DNA from 3 places in the Streptomyces sp. NPDC058052 genome. Region 1 is predicted to be linked to each of the others. Evidence: predicted binding sites of a transcription regulator. Region 1 holds the regulator's gene; each other region holds the start of a gene.
The links. The regulator HrcA, encoded in region 1, represses chaperone genes, less so after heat shock. The targets are predictions, from matches to a motif close to TTNGCACTCNGNNNNNCNGAGTGCNAA.

Region 1 (5,322 bases):
CTGGAGCCGCTTCACGGAGACGGCGTGCCGCCCCTCGGGCCCCTCCAGGACGAAGGTGCCGGCGCCGGGGACGGCGTCGACGACGAAGACGGGGGCGGTCATGAGGCACTCCTGAGGGCCGGGTCGGCGAGGTCGGTGAGGGCGGTGTCGAGTTCGGCGGCGAGCACCTCGACCAGCTCCCCCGCGGGCAGCTCGCGGGCCAGCCGGTGGCCCTGGCCCGCCCACAGGGCCATGCCCTGGGCGTCGCCGGCGCCGGCCGCGGCCTTCCGCAGCGGGGCGGTGAGGTGGTGGATCTCGGGGTAGCCGGCGGGGGCGTACGGGCCGTGCTCGCGCATGAAGCGGTTGACGAGCCCGCGGGCCGGACGGCCGGAGAACGCCCGGGTGAGGGCGGTGCGGGTGAAGAGCGGGTCGGTCAGGGCCCGCTTGTGCAGCGGGTCGGCGCCGGACTCGGGACAGACGAGGAAGGCGGTGCCGAGCTGCGCGGCGGCCGCCCCGGCGGCGAGCACCGCCGCGATCTGCGCGCCGCGCATCAGGCCCCCGGCGGCGACCAGCGGCAGCGCCGTGGCCTCCCGGACCTGGGTGAGCAGGGCGAGCAGACCGGTGCCGGGCTGCTCCTCGGCCGGGTCGTCGCGGTAGGTGCCCTGGTGGCCGCCGGCCTCGACGCCCTGGACGCACAGCGCGGCGGCGCCGGCCGCCTGGGCCGCGCGGGCCTCCTCGGCGGAGGTGACCGTGACGATCGTGTACGTGCCGGCGCGGGCGAACGCCTCAAGGGTCTCGGGCTTCGGGCAGCCGAAGGTGAAGGAGACGACGGGGACCGGGTCCTCCAGGAGGATCGCCAGCTTGGACTCGTACCCGTCGTCGCGGCAGTCGTCGGTCTCGCCGAGCGGGGTCGCGTACCAGCCGGCCTCGCCGGCGAGCTGGTGGCGGTAGACCTCGATGGCCGCGGGGTCGACCGAGGGGCCGGTCTGGGGCATGAAGACGTTGACGCCGAAGGGGTGTCCGGTCAGTCCACGGACCTGCTTGATCTCCTGGTAGAGGCTGCCGGCCGTCTTGTACCCGGCGGCGAGGAAGCCGAGCGCGCCCGCCTCACCGACGGCTCCGACGAGCGCGGGACGGGAAGCGCCACCCGCCATGGGGGCCTGCACGATCGGGTACCGGAAGAGATCGTTCAGTGCGGTGGTGGACATATGGGCATCGTGTCATGCCCCTCCCCGGAGACGGGAAAGGGGCGGCACTCAGAGTGCCGCCCCTCTCACGCACCGGTCACGTACGCCCGTTGAACGCGTCCTTCAGCCGCGAGAACAGACCCTGCTGACCGGGCTGGAACTGGCCCGTGGGCCGCTCCTCGCCGCGCAGCTTGGCCAGTTCGCGCAGGAGGCGCTCCTGCTCGGGGTCGAGCTTGGTCGGGGTCTGCACCTCGACGTGGACGATCAGGTCGCCGCGGCCGTTGCCCCGCAGGTGCGTGATGCCCCGGCCGTGCAGCGGAACCGACTGGCCCGACTGCGTGCCCGGGCGGATGTCGATCTCCTCCAGGCCGTCGAGCGTCTGGAGCTGCACCTTCGTGCCGAGCGCGGCCGCCGTCATCGGCAGGGTGACCGTGCAGTGCAGGTCGTCGCCGCGCCGCTGGAAGACCTCGTGCGGGGTCTCCTGGATCTCGACGTACAGGTCGCCGGCGGGGCCGCCGCCAGGGCCGACCTCGCCCTCGCCCGCGAGCTGGATCCGGGTGCCGTTGTCGACACCGGCCGGGATCTTCACCGTCAGCGTGCGGCGCGACCGGACCCGGCCGTCGCCCGCGCACTCGGGGCACGGGGTCGGGACGACCGTGCCGAAGCCCTGGCACTGCGGGCAGGGCCGGGAGGTCATGACCTGGCCGAGGAACGACCGGGTGACCTGCGAGACCTCGCCGCGGCCGCGGCACATGTCACAGGTCTGCGCGGAGGTGCCGGGGGCGGCACCCTCACCCGAACAGGTGGTGCAGACGACGGCCGTGTCGACCTGGATGTCCTTGGTGGTGCCGAAGGCCGCCTCGTTGAGGTCGATCTCCAGGCGGATCATGGCGTCCTGGCCGCGGCGGGTCCGCGAGCGCGGGCCGCGCTGCGAGGCCGTGCCGAAGAAGGCGTCCATGATGTCGGAGAAGTTGCCGAAGCCACCGGCCCCGAACCCGCCCGCGCCCCCGCCGCCGGAGGCGGAGAGGGGGTCGCCGCCGAGGTCGTAGACCTGCTTCTTCTGCGGGTCCGACAGGACCTCGTAGGCGGCGTTGATCTCCTTGAACCGCTCCTGCGTCTTCGGGTCCGGATTGACGTCCGGGTGAAGCTCGCGGGCGAGGCGGCGGAAAGCCTTCTTGATCTCGTCCTGGGACGCGTCGCGGCGTACGCCGAGTGTGGCGTAGTAGTCCGTGGCCACTTACGACTCCGCCAGGATCTGTCCGACGTAACGTGCCACTGCGCGTACCGCTCCCATCGTTCCGGGGTAGTCCATGCGGGTCGGTCCGACCACGCCGAGTTTGGCGACTGCCTCGCCGCCCGAACCGTAGCCGACCGAGACGACGGACGTGGAGTTCAGTCCCTCGTAGGCGTTCTCGTGCCCGATGCGTACGGTCATGCCCGATTCCTTGACCTCGCCGAGCAGCTTGAGGAGCACGACCTGCTCCTCGAGCGCCTCCAGGACGGGCCTGATCGTCAGGGGGAAGTCGTGTCCGAAGCGGGTGAGATTGGCGGTGCCGCCGATCATCAGCCGCTCCTCGTGCTCCTCCACGAGCGTCTCCAGGAGGGTCGCCAGCACGGTCGAGACCGTGGCGCGGTCCTCGGGTTCCTCGAAGGACTCGGGGAGGTCCTGCACCAGCTGCGGCACGTCGGCGAAGCGACGGCCGCCGACCCGGCTGAGGAGCCGGGCCCGCAGATCGGCGAGGGAGGTCTCGCCGAAGGGCGCGGGGCAGTCGATCACCCGCTGCTCGACCCGCCCGGTGTCCGTGATCAGCACGAGCATCAGCCGGGCCGGGGCCAGCGACAGCAGCTCGACGTGCCGGATGGAGGAGCGGGTCAGCGACGGGTACTGGACGACGGCGACCTGCCGGGTCAGCTGCGCGAGCAGCCGCACCGTGCGGCCCACGACGTCGTCGAGGTCCACGGCGCCGTCGAGGAAGTTGTGGATGGCGCGCCGCTCGGGGGTCGAGAGCGGCTTGACGCCGGCCAGCCGGTCCACGAAGAGCCGGTAGCCCTTGTCCGTGGGGATCCGGCCCGCGCTGGTGTGGGGCTGGGCGATGTACCCCTCCTCCTCCAGCACCGCCATGTCGTTGCGCACGGTGGCGGGCGACACGCCGAGCTTGTGACGCTCGGTGAGCGCCTTGGAACCGACCGGTTCCTCCGTCCCGACATAGTCCTGGACGATGGCGCGCAGCACCTCGAGTCTGCGTTCGCTCAGCACGCGCACACCTCCCGCTCCAGCCGTTCCGGTTGCTCCGCTTTTGGCACTCACCCTGTCCGAGTGCCAGGAATCCCCCGGCCAGTGTACGGCCGGGCCCGTCGCTCCTGGCAAGGAGGCGGACCCGCTAGCGTCGGCCCCATGCACATCGACGAGGCGGTCTGGGCGGCTCAGGGGTGGGAACGGCTCGCGGACGGGGTCGGCCGCAGACGGCTCCCCGGCTGGGACGCGACGACCGGACTGGTCGTGGGAGAACGGGCGGTGCTGCTGTACGACACCGGCTCCTCGCTCGCCGAGGGCGCCGCGATCCGGGCCCAGGCGGAGGCGATCACCGGCGGCCGGCGCGTGACGCACATCGCACTCGGCCACCCCCACTTCGACCACGTCCTCGGCACCGCCGCCTTCGCCGGCGCGGAGGTCTTCGGCGCGGTCGGCACCGACGACCTCCTCGCCTCCGACCGGACCCGCGCGGAGCTGTACACGGACGCGGTACGCCACGGGGCCGACGAGCGGGCCGCGGCCGCGGCGACGGAGGCGCTGGTGGCCCCGCGCTCCACCGTCACCGGCGAGTGGACGCTCGACCTCGGCGGCCGGCAGGTCCTCCTCGCCAACGTGGGTCCCGGCCACACCGGCCACGACCTGGTCCTCCTGGTCCCGGGCGAGCGCGAGACCGTCTTCTGCGGCGACCTGGTCGAGGAGTCCGGCGAACCGCAGGCGGGCCCCGACGCGATCGGCGGCCGCTGGCCCGACGCCCTCGACCGCCTCCTCGCCCTCGGCGGCGAGGACGCCCAGTACGTCCCGGGCCACGGCGCGGTCGTCGACGCGGCCTTCGTCCGACGCCAGCGCGATGAACTGGCACGCCGCTTCCAGGTGTCGTAGCGTCCCCGGAATGCGCAGCTACGACCCGGACCTGACGCCCTCCTGGAAGAAGCAGGCCCCCGCCCCCGAGGTCCCGGCCGAACCGGACCTGGTGGTGGAGGAGGTCTCGACCGGTTTCTGCGGGGCCGTGATCCGCTGCGAGGCGGGCACGGTGACGCTGGAGGACCGCTTCGGCAAGCACCGGGTCTTCCCGCTGGACCCGCGCGGCTTCCTCCTGGAGGGCCGCGTGGTGACCCTGGTGCGCCCCGTGTCCGGCGGACCGGCCCGCCCGGCCCGTACGGCCTCGGGCTCGATCGCCGTCCCCGGCGCGCGCGCCCGGGTGGCGCGGGCGAGCCGCATCTACGTGGAGGGCCGCCACGACGCCGAGCTGGTCGAGCGGGTCTGGGGCGACGACCTGCGCGTCGAGGGCGTGGTGGTGGAGTACCTGGAGGGCGTCGACCACCTCCCGGAGATCGTCGCCGAGTTCGCCCCGGGCCCGGACGCCCGCCTCGGCGTCCTCGTCGACCACCTGGTCCCCGGCTCCAAGGAGTCCCGCATCGCCGCCGGGATCACCTCGCCCGACGTCCTGGTGGTCGGCCACCCGTACATCGACGTCTGGCAGGCGGTGAAGCCGTCCGTCCTCGGCATCCGGGCCTGGCCGGAGGTCCCCCGCGGCCAGGACTGGAAGACGGGCACCTGCCGGGCCCTGGGCTGGCCCTCCGACAACACGGGCGCGGTCTGGCAGGCGATCCTGAAGCGGGTCACGTCCTACAAGGACCTGGAGCCGGCCCTGCTGGGCGCGGTGGAGCGCCTGATCGACCACGTGACGGTGGCGTAGTCGCCCCGGCCGCACTCCTGCCGCGCCTCTGCCGCGGGGCACGGGCGGGCGCGACGGGAGGGCGCACGGGCCGCGCCGCCGCCCGGACCCGCCTCCGTCAGTCCACCAGGTCCCGCACCACCGCGTCGGCGAGCAACCGCCCCCGCAGCGTCAGCACGGCCCGCCCGGCGGCGTACGGCTCCGCGTCGAGCAGCCCGTCGGCCAGC
Region 2 (5,322 bases), on a different contig from region 1:
GGTGGCGCGGCGGGCGCCCGGCTCCGTGCCGAACCAGAGGACCGCCTCCTTCACGTCGCCGCCGTCCGAGATCCACTCGGCCTCGGCCTCCGCGGGGACGGTCTCGTGGGGGATGCCGGGGGCGATCTTCAGCGCCGCGCGCGGGGCCTTGCGGGCGGCCTCCATGGCCCAGGAGAGCGGCGGGGAGTACGCCTCGGGGTCGAAGATCCGGCCCCGGCCGCCGCGCCGCGCCGGGTCGACGAAGACGGCGTCGTACGGGCTGGTGTCGATCTCGGTGACGTCGGCGCAGCGGACCTCGATCAGCTCCGCGAGGCCGAGCGCGGCGGCGTTGGCGCGGGCGACCTCGGCGGTGAGCGGGTCGCGGTCGACGGCGAGGACGGAGATGCCGGCGCGGGCGAGCGCGAGCGCGTCGCCGCCGATCCCGGAGCAGAGGTCGGCGACTCCGGTGACGCCGAGGGCCTTGAGCCGGGCGGCGCGGTAGGTGCCGACGGTCGCGCGGGTGGACTGCTCGACGCCGTTCGGCGTGAAGTACATGCGGTACGCGTCCTCGGCGCCGAACTTCGCCACCGCCCGCTGCCGCAGCCGGGCCTGCCCGAGCGCCGCCGAGACCAGCGCGGCGGGGTGGTCGCGGCGCAGCCGGGAGGCGACCGCCAGTTCCTGGGCGGGGTCGTAGTCGCGCAGGGCGGCGAGGAGCGTCTGGCCCTCGGGGGAGAGCAGGGCGTGGAAGGCGGCGAGGTCGGTCACCCGTCCCATTGTGCTGCCTCGGGCCGGCGGGGCCGGGCTGTGGGCCGGGCGGGGGACGGTGCGGCGGGTACGGCGGTGTCGTGGCCGGACGGGGCGGTCGCGCTGACAGGATGCGGCGCCATACCGGTCGTACGACAAAAGGAAGAAATGATGGCAAAGGGTCAGCCGCGTCGTGCCCTGGGTGCCGCGCTCCTCGTCGCCGCGCTCACCTCCACCGCCGCCTGCGCGGGCGGCTCCGAACCCGGGTCCTCCGGCCCGCCCGCCCCCGCCGCCGGCCAGCAGGCCCCGGCGAAGACCGCCGCCCAGCTCGCCCGCGAGAAGAAGGCCGCGCTGGCCGAGCGGCGGGCCGTCCGGGCCGCCGCCGCGAAGAAGTGGGGCCTCAAGCTGACCCCCCTCGAAGCGCCCGCCCCGCCGCGGACCAAGCCGAGGATCACCACCCGGAAGGGCTTCGAGACCGACGGCGAGGGCCTCCCGCCCGTCTTCACCACGGTCCCCACCAAGGAGAAGGTCGTCTTCCTGACGATCGACGACGGCGCCGAGAAGGACCCCGAGCTCATCCGGATGATGAGCGACCTGAAGATCCCGTACAGCGCCTTCCTCAGCGACTACGTGGTCAGCGACGACTACCCCTACTTCGCGCGGATGCAGAAGTCGCAGCCGGGCGGGGTCGCGCTCCACAACCACACGCTGAACCACAAGTACCTGCCCGGACTCTCCTACGCGCGCCAGAAGCGGGAGATCTGCGGGATGCAGGACGTCATCGAGAAGAAGTACGGCAAGCGCCCCGAGCTCTTCCGGCCCCCGTACGGCAACTACAACGAGGACACCCTGCGCGCCGCGAAGTCCTGCGGCGTCAAGGCCGTCCCGCTCTGGGCCTCCGAGGCGTTCCCCGACCACATGGAGTGGCGCGAGTGGGACCGCGACCTGCACCCCGGCGACATCGTCCTCACCCACTTCCGCGGCGAGGAGGACTGGAAGGGCAGCATGCCCGACATGATCCGCCGGGTGATGAACGTGATCACGTCCAAGGGCTACGCGGTCGGCAAGCTGGAGGACTACGTATGAGGCTCCGCCCGCTCGTGGTCGCGGCCCTGCTGCTGGGCCTCACCGGCTGCGCCTCCGCCGTCGACCCCCTCGAACGCCTCGGCCGCAAGGCGGTCGAGCGCGTCGGCGACCGGGAGGCGGGCGACACCGGGCGGGTCCGGGCGGAGGGCGCCGGGAGCTGAGCCCCCGGACCCGGCCGCACCCGGCCCGCGGCCACGGCGGCGGCGACGGCGGACAGCCCGGCCGGGCCGGCCCCGCCACGCGCCGGCCGTGGCTCCGCAGCGCCCGGCCGGCCGCCGCCGCGATCACGGTGAGGGCGGGATCGGCGGACGGGTGGACCCGGGGCCGGGGAGGCTCCTGCCCGCACCTTCGTACGGAACACCGGCCTCCGCCCGCACGTTCCCCCGATCGAGGCCGGATCGCGGCGCGGCCGGGCCCTCCCGGGACCGCCACGAGGTGAGGAATTGGCACTCCGCTTGACCGAGTGCTAATCGCGGTCATAGTCTCGGCTCTGGCACTCCCCACTGGAGAGTGCCAACACAGCGACGGGCAGGTCCGGCACCCGCGACGACGGATCCACCTGGTCGCCACCTCAGACAGTTAACCCCGCGAGATCTCCGAAGGGGGAGGTCGGATCGTGACGACCGTCAGCTCCAAGGTTGCCATCAAGCCGCTCGAGGACCGCATCGTGGTCCAGCCGCTCGACGCCGAGCAGACCACGGCCTCGGGCCTGGTCATTCCGGACACCGCGAAGGAGAAGCCCCAGGAGGGCGCCGTCCTCGCCGTGGGCCCGGGCCGCTTCGAGAACGGCGAGCGCCTGCCGCTCGACGTCAAGGTCGGCGACGTCGTGCTCTACAGCAAGTACGGCGGCACCGAGGTGAAGTACAACGGCGACGAGTACCTCGTCCTCTCGGCCCGCGACGTGCTCGCGGTCATCGAGAAGTAAGACGACGTACCTGCATTGAACCGCGCCCCTGACCCCTTGATCTCTTGGGCGTCCGGGGCGCGGTTTGTTTTCCCACACGATTTCCGAGAGGGCTGAATCGCTCCCATGGCGAAGATCCTGAAGTTCGACGAGGACGCCCGTCGCGCCCTTGAGCGCGGCGTCAACAAGCTGGCCGACACGGTGAAGGTGACGATCGGCCCCAAGGGCCGCAACGTCGTCATCGACAAGAAGTTCGGCGCCCCCACCATCACCAACGACGGTGTCACGATCGCCCGCGAGGTCGAGATCGAGGACCCGTACGAGAACCTCGGCGCCCAGCTCGTCAAGGAGGTGGCGACCAAGACCAACGACATCGCGGGTGACGGCACCACCACCGCCACCGTGCTCGCCCAGGCGCTCGTCCGCGAGGGTCTGCGCAACGTCGCCGCCGGCGCCTCCCCGGCCGCCCTGAAGAAGGGCATCGACGCCGCGGTCAAGGCCGTCTCCGACGAGCTGCTCGCCACCGCGCGCCCGATCGACGACAAGTCCGACATCGCCGCCGTCGCCGCGCTCTCCGCGCAGGACCAGCAGGTCGGCGAGCTCATCGCCGAGGCGATGGACAAGGTCGGCAAGGACGGTGTCATCACCGTCGAGGAGTCCAACACCTTCGGCCTGGAGCTGGAGTTCACCGAGGGCATGGCCTTCGACAAGGGCTACCTCTCCCCGTACATGGTCTCCGACCAGGAGCGTATGGAGGCCGTCCTCGACGACCCGTACATCCTGATCAACCAGGGCAAGATCTCCTCCATCCAGGACCTGCTGCCCCTCCTGGAGAAGGTCATCCAGTCCGGTGGCTCCAAGCCGCTGCTGATCATCGCCGAGGACGTCGAGGGCGAGGCGCTCTCCACCCTCGTCGTCAACAAGATCCGCGGCACCTTCAACGCCGTCGCCGTCAAGGCGCCCGGCTTCGGTGACCGCCGCAAGGCGATGCTCCAGGACATGGCCACCCTCACCGGTGCCACCGTCATCGCCGAGGAGGTCGGCCTCAAGCTCGACCAGGCCGGTCTGGACGTGCTGGGCACCGCCCGCCGCGTGACCGTCTCCAAGGACGACACCACCATCGTCGACGGTGGCGGCAAGTCCGAGGACGTCGTGGGCCGCGTCGCGCAGATCAAGGCCGAGATCGACGCCACGGACTCCGACTGGGACCGCGAGAAGCTCCAGGAGCGCCTCGCGAAGCTGGCCGGCGGCGTGTGCGTGATCAAGGTCGGCGCCGCCACCGAGGTGGAGCTGAAGGAGAAGAAGCACCGTCTCGAGGACGCCATCTCCGCGACCCGCGCCGCGGTCGAGGAGGGCATCGTCTCCGGCGGTGGCTCCGCGCTCGTCCACGCCGTGAAGGTGCTGGAGGACAACCTCGGCAAGACCGGCGACGAGGCCACCGGTGTCTCCGTCGTCCGCCGCGCCGCGGTCGAGCCGCTGCGCTGGATCGCCGAGAACGCCGGCCTGGAGGGCTACGTCATCACCTCCAAGGTCTCCGAGCTCGACAAGGGCCAGGGCTTCAACGCCGCCACCGGCGAGTACGGCGACCTGGTCAAGGCCGGCGTCATCGACCCGGTCAAGGTCACCCGCTCCGCCCTGGAGAACGCCGCCTCCATCGCCTCCCTGCTCCTCACCACCGAGACCCTCGTGGTGGAGAAGAAGGAGGAGGAGCCGGCGGACCACGGTCACGGCCACGGTCACGGTCACTCCCACTGACCCCTGACGCCCCGCGCGTCACGAGGCCCGGTGCTCCCGTCGCGGGAGCACCGGGCCTCGCCCGTTCCCCGGGCCCTGCCGGAGCCTTCCTCAGCCCTCCACCGCGCCGAGCTGTCCCATCAGCCCGAGCAGGTCGTACTGCCACCAGCCCTCGACGATCTTCCCGTCGTCGCGGAAGCGGTGGATGGTGGTCCCGGTCATGGTGACCTCCATCCCCGTCGGCTGGAGGCCCATGAAGTCCCCGACGTGGGTCCCCTTCCAGGTCCACCGGGTGCACACGCGGTCGCCGTCGGCGATCTGGTCCTCGACCGTGAACGCGAAGTCGAAGCCCGCGCGCCACTGCTCCACCTCGCGCCGGACCGCGTCCATCCCGAGGGTGTCCACCGGGTTGGTCGGATCGTGGTCGTGGTACCCCTCGGCCAGCAGGCTGTCGAGCAGCGCCAGGTCCGATCCGTTCGCGAACCGCTCGAACATCTGCCGCGCGTTCGCCTTGTACAGCGCCTCGTCCCGGACCACGTCCAGGTCGGTGAAGGTCGGCATCTCGTCACAGAGGGCGACCATCTCCCGGAAGATCCGGTCGGTCTCCGGCAGCTGCGAGTTGCGCATCGCCACGTCGTACGAGGGGAACTCGACGATCTCCACGACGTGCGAGGCGTCGGACCGGTCGGTCCCGACGATGCTGTGGGTGGCGGTCCGTTTCCCCCGGGTCTGCTCGACCCACCGGTCCATGAGCCGGTTGAGCTCCTCGACCCGGCTCGTCCTGCAATCGATGATCTGCACGAAGGTCATGGCCGCCTCCGACCGGGCGAAGCCGCGGATGGACCCCTCCAGTCTAGGCCGAGTGCGTCAGGTCG
Region 3 (5,322 bases), on a different contig from region 1:
ACGGCGCCGTTTCGGCCGCCGCCGCGGCCGGGGCCGTGACGGCCGCGGGGCCGGTGAGGGCCAGGGTCGCGCTCAGGGCGAGCGCGACGGTTCTTCGGACGGACAAGAAAGGGGTCCCCTCGTGCGGAACGTCGATGGCGTCGGGCCGTGGGGGGTACGCGGGACGGCGGCGCGGTGGCGGCACGCGGCGGTGACGGCACGACGCGGCGGTCCGCGCGGGCGCCGGCCCGATGCCCCCCACCTGCCGGCTGGCGCGATCGTACAACTGGCCGAAACCTGACGGGAAGCGGAGGGTCCCGGTCCGGCCGCGGGCGCCGAAATCGCGGGCCCTCCGGCGTCCCGGTCCCTACGCTTCCCCCATGGGAATCCAACGGACCTCGTACGTCTGCCTGCCCTGCCGGGCCTCCTACAAGCAGGGGTACGGCGCGGGCGAACGCCCCTGCCCCCGCTGCGGCGAGCCGATGACCGGCGTCGGCTCCGCCTTCCAGCCCCCGAGGCGACGGGACACCGAGGCGTGGCGGGTCCTCTCCGTCCTGCTGCACGCGGGCGTGCGGTTCCGCACGAGCTGCTGCCAGGGGTGCGGGCCCGGCTACCGGCCCCGGACCCTGTCCGAGGTGAAGGCCCGGACGGCCCTGGCCCGGCGCACCGGCGAACCCCTCGCCGAGGCGCTCGTACGGCCCGTCGTGTGAGCCCCCGGGAACGCGCCGAGGGCGGCACCCCCCTGCTGGGGAGTGCCGCCCTCGGCGTTCGCGTTCAGCGATGAACCACCGATCCGTCAGGATCAGAAGTCCATGTCACCGCCCGGCATGCCGCCGCCGGCCGGCGCGGCGGCCTTCTCCGGCTTGTCGGCGATGACGGCCTCGGTGGTGAGGAACAGCGCGGCGATCGACGCGGCGTTCTGCAGCGCGGAGCGCGTCACCTTGGCCGGGTCGATGATGCCCTCGGCGACCAGGTCGACGTACTCGCCGGTCGCGGCGTTGAGGCCGTGACCCGGGGTGAGGTTGCGGACCTTCTCGACCACGACGCCGCCCTCGAGGCCGGCGTTGACCGCGATCTGCTTGATCGGGGCCTCCAGGGCGAGCTTGACGATCGCGGCACCGGTGGCCTCGTCGCCGTCCAGCTCCAGCTTCTCGAAGACGCTGGCGGCCTGGAGCAGGGCCACGCCGCCACCGGCGACGATGCCCTCCTCGACGGCGGCCTTGGCGTTGCGCACGGCGTCCTCGATGCGGTGCTTGCGCTCCTTGAGCTCGACCTCGGTCGCGGCACCGGCCTTGATGACCGCCACGCCGCCGGCGAGCTTCGCGAGGCGCTCCTGGAGCTTCTCGCGGTCGTAGTCGGAGTCGCTGTTCTCGATCTCGGCGCGGATCTGGTTCACGCGGCCCGCGACCTGCTCGCTGTCACCGGCACCGTCGACGATGGTGGTCTCGTCCTTGGTGATGACGACCTTGCGGGCGCGGCCCAGCAGGTCGAGACCGGCCGACTCCAGCTTGAGGCCGACCTCCTCGGAGATGACCGTGCCGCCGGTGAGGATGGCGATGTCCTGGAGCATGGCCTTGCGGCGGTCGCCGAAGCCCGGGGCCTTGACCGCGACGGAGCGGAAGGTGCCGCGGATCTTGTTGACGACCAGGGTCGACAGGGCCTCGCCCTCGACGTCCTCGGCGATGATCAGCAGGGGCTTGCCCGACTGCATGACCTTCTCCAGGAGCGGGAGGAGGTCCTTCACGGAGGAGATCTTGGAGTTGACGATGAGGATGTAGGGGTCCTCCAGCGCCGCCTCCATGCGCTCCATGTCGGTCGCGAAGTACGCCGAGATGTAGCCCTTGTCGAAGCGCATGCCCTCGGTGAGCTCAAGCTCCAGACCGAAGGTCTGCGACTCCTCGACGGTGATGACGCCTTCCTTGCCGACCTTGTCCATGGCCTCGGCGATGAGCTCGCCGATCTGGGTGTCGGCGGCGGAGATGGAGGCGGTGGAGGCGATCTGCTCCTTCGTCTCGACCTCCTTCGCCTGGTCGAGCAGGGCGCCAGAGACGGCCTCGACGGCCTTCTCGATGCCGCGCTTGAGGGCCATCGGGTTGGCGCCGGCGGCGACGTTGCGGAGGCCCTCGCGGACGAGCGCCTGGGCGAGGACGGTGGCGGTGGTCGTACCGTCGCCGGCGACGTCGTCCGTCTTCTTGGCGACTTCCTTGACCAGCTCGGCGCCGATCTTCTCGTACGGGTCCTCGAGCTCGATCTCCTTGGCGATGGAGACACCATCGTTGGTGATCGTGGGGGCGCCCCACTTCTTCTCGAGGACGACGTTGCGGCCCTTGGGGCCGAGGGTGACCTTGACGGCGTCAGCGAGCTGGTTCATGCCGCGCTCGAGACCGCGCCGGGCCTCCTCGTCGAACGCGATGATCTTGGCCATGTGAAGTGGTCCTCCCGGACATGGGGTGGATAACGCTCCAGGACCGCGCCGACGCCCGCGACGGACGGCCTCCGCGTTCCGCGTGGTTCCTTGCCCCACCCGGGTCGGCGGCCTCGTCTGCCCGATCCTCGTAGCACTCTCACCTTCCGAGTGCTAACGCCAATGATTAGCACTCGACCCATGCGAGTGCAAGCGACTCTCGGGGATCGGGCGCCCCCTCCGGTGACACCGTCAGGTCGCCCGGGAACGCGTGAGGGGCCCGCATCCCATGGGATGCGGGCCCCTCGACGGCGTTGGCGTCGGTGGCCGATCGCGTCGCGCTCAGGCAGTCACCTTGACCATGTCCGCCTGCGGACCCTTCTGGCCCTGCGAGATCTCGAACTCGACTCGCTGGCCCTCTTCGAGGCTGCGGTACCCATCCATCTGGATGGCGCTGTAGTGGACGAAAACATCCGCACCACCGTCGACCGCGATGAAGCCGTAGCCCTTCTCCGCGTTGAACCACTTGACGGTGCCCTGAGCCATGCCTAACTCCCCTATTACTTACTGGCCCTTGCGCGGATCCGCACTTCACGGACCCGGGTCAGAACCTGCGCCGGAACGCGTCGACCGCCGCTGAATGTATCTGTCCAACTGCCCTCTGCAACAGGGCAATCCGCTGGGAAATCTGAGCGGAGCGGAAAGGGGAATCAGGAAGAAATCCTTGAATTGCGGGGCAAGTCGGGCCGGGCGAAAGGCACATAAGGGGCAGAGTGTGCGCGCTTTCCGGCCGCCGGTTGTCGCATTCTTGTCAGGTCCCGGGCCGGGCTCATATGCGCGTGGCATGAGCGGCGGAGGGGACTTCCCCAACTCTACCGCGCTCAACCATGCAGAATTGCCCCCTCCGCTTTCTCTCGCGGAAGGGGCAATTCAGTACCGACCGGTAAGGCCGTGGGGGATCAGCAGCCGCCGGCGACCGCGGGGATGATCGAGACGCCCGCGCCGTCCGGCGTGGCGGTCTCCAGGCCCTGCTCGAAGCGGACGTCGTCGTCGTTCACGTAGACGTTCACGAAGCGGCGCAGCTTGCCCTGGTCGTCCAGGACGCGGGCGGCGATGCCCGTGTGGTTCTTCTCCAGGTCGGCGATGACCTCGGCGAGGGTCGCGCCCTCGGCGGCGACCTCGGACAGCCCGCCGGTGTAGGTGCGGAGGATGGTGGGGATGCGGACGTTCACGGCCATGGTGGCTTCACAGACCTTTCAGTGGGCCAGGCCCGCGTCGCGGAACGCGTCCAGGCTCGGGCGGATGGTGGCGGTCGCCTGGGAGCTGTCGGCCACGGCGTCGAGGGTCTTGAGGCCGTCGCCGGTGTTGAGGACGACGGTCGTGAGGTTCGGGTCGATGAGGCCGGCCTCGACGAGCTTGCGCGTCACGCCGACGGTCACACCGCCCGCGGTCTCGGCGAAGACGCCCTCGGTCCGGGCGAGCAGCTTGATGGCTTCCACGACCTGCTCGTCGTTCACGTCCTCCACCGCGCCGCCGGTGCGGCGGGCGATGTCGAGGACGTACGGGCCGTCGGCCGGGTTGCCGATCGCCAGGGACTTGGCGATGGTGTTCGGCTTCTGCGGGCGGACCACGTCGTGGCCGGCCTTGAAGGCGGCGGAGACCGGGGAGCAGCCCTCGGCCTGGGCGCCGAAGATCTTGTAGGGCTTGTCCTCGACGAGACCCAGCTTGATGAGCTCCTGGAGCCCCTTGTCGATCTTGGTGAGCTGGGAGCCGGAGGCGATCGGGATGACGAGCTGGTCGGGGATGACCCAGCCGAGCTGCTCGCAGATCTCGTACGCGAGCGTCTTGGAGCCCTCGCCGTAGTACGGGCGGAGGTTGACGTTCACGAAGCCCCAGCCCTCGCCGAGCGGGTCGCCGATGAGCTCCGAGCAGAAGCGGTTGACGTCGTCGTAGTTGCCCTCGATGGCGACGAGGTCACCGCCGTACACGCCGGCCATGACGACCTTGCCCTGCTCCAGGTCGTGCGGGATGAAGACGCAGGAGCGGAAGCCGGCCCGGGCGGCGGCGGCGCCGACGGCGCCGGCCAGGTTGCCGGTGGAGGAGCAGGAGAGGGTGGTGAAGCCGAAGGCGCGGGCGGCCTCGATGGCCTGGGCGACGACCCGGTCCTTGAAGGAGTGGGTCGGGTTGCCGGAGTCGTCCTTGACGAAGAGCTTGCCGGGGGCGACGCCGAGCTCGCGGGCGAGGTTGTCGGCCTTGACGAGCGGGGTCCAGCCGGGGTTCAGGTTCGGCTTCTCGGCGACGTCGGCGGGGACGGGCAGCAGGGGCGCGTACCGCCAGATGTTCGCGGGGCCGGACTCGATCCGCTTCCGCAGCGCCTCGGGGTCGCCGGCGGGGAGGTCGTAGGCCACTTCGAGGGGGCCGAAGCAGAGCTCGCAGGCGAAGATCGGGCCGAGGGCGAAGACCTGGCCGCATTCGCGACAGGAAAGGCCGGACGCGGGGCCGAGATCGACGGTGGGGGCAGGGGCGTCAGCAGCGGCGGTTGCGGGTGCGACGGTGTTTACAGCCATGGAGGCGAGGCCCTTTCTCCTCATCTTTCCCATGACGAATTTTTCGCCATGAGACGGATTTGGCACCTTCCCTAGCCGGTGGCCTCGCGCAAACAAGCTGCGTCCGTCAGGGCCCCACCTGGGGTGGTGGCCTGGAGACGGTGGACGAGAACCGACTGGAGGGTTGCCGGGGCTTCAACGGGCCGTATCCCTCTGCCCCTCTGGATGAGCGGTATTCGATTGTGAGACGCGGGTGGCACCCCGACATGCATCGGGCATCCGCGTTGTTCAAGACTGTAACCGAAGGCTTCGAAGGTGGAGACGGTCGTCCGATCCGCGAGATGGAGATCACGTTGCTGGAAGAAGTGGAGCGCTGGCTGACCCGGCGGTCCT

Region 2: the regulator HrcA is predicted to act here: its motif matches at 2,253-2,279, upstream of groES (co-chaperone GroES).
Region 3: the regulator HrcA is predicted to act here: its motif matches at 2,571-2,597, upstream of groL (chaperonin GroEL).

What each region holds. Positions count from the first base shown of each region.
Region 1 covers NZ_JBHVRX010000010.1:221,388-226,709, forward strand. The annotation lists gene ACFVU3_RS17015 (16S rRNA (uracil(1498)-N(3))-methyltransferase) at 1-102, opposite strand, end outside; gene ACFVU3_RS17020 (nitronate monooxygenase) at 99-1,187, opposite strand; gene dnaJ (molecular chaperone DnaJ) at 1,264-2,403, opposite strand; gene hrcA (heat-inducible transcriptional repressor HrcA) at 2,404-3,423, opposite strand; gene ACFVU3_RS17035 (MBL fold metallo-hydrolase) at 3,562-4,299, shown strand; gene ACFVU3_RS17040 (DUF3097 domain-containing protein) at 4,310-5,116, shown strand; gene hemW (radical SAM family heme chaperone HemW) at 5,214-5,322, opposite strand, start outside.
Region 2 covers NZ_JBHVRX010000017.1:48,155-53,476, reverse strand. The annotation lists gene ACFVU3_RS23030 (methyltransferase domain-containing protein) at 1-753, opposite strand, end outside; gene ACFVU3_RS23025 (polysaccharide deacetylase family protein) at 895-1,809, shown strand; gene ACFVU3_RS23020 (hypothetical protein) at 1,806-1,970, shown strand; gene groES (co-chaperone GroES) at 2,426-2,734, shown strand; gene groL (chaperonin GroEL) at 2,840-4,468, shown strand; gene ACFVU3_RS23005 (ester cyclase) at 4,559-5,257, opposite strand; gene ACFVU3_RS23000 (hydroxyacid dehydrogenase) at 5,301-5,322, opposite strand, start outside.
Region 3 covers NZ_JBHVRX010000026.1:102,769-108,090, reverse strand. The annotation lists gene ACFVU3_RS29675 (FG-GAP-like repeat-containing protein) at 1-106, opposite strand, end outside; gene ACFVU3_RS29670 (deoxyxylulose-5-phosphate synthase) at 360-689, shown strand; gene groL (chaperonin GroEL) at 782-2,404, opposite strand; gene ACFVU3_RS29660 (cold-shock protein) at 2,726-2,929, opposite strand; gene ACFVU3_RS29655 (MoaD/ThiS family protein) at 3,343-3,621, opposite strand; gene thrC (threonine synthase) at 3,640-4,974, opposite strand; SAM riboswitch class I at 4,968-5,161, opposite strand; gene ACFVU3_RS29645 (glucosyl-3-phosphoglycerate synthase) at 5,283-5,322, shown strand, end outside.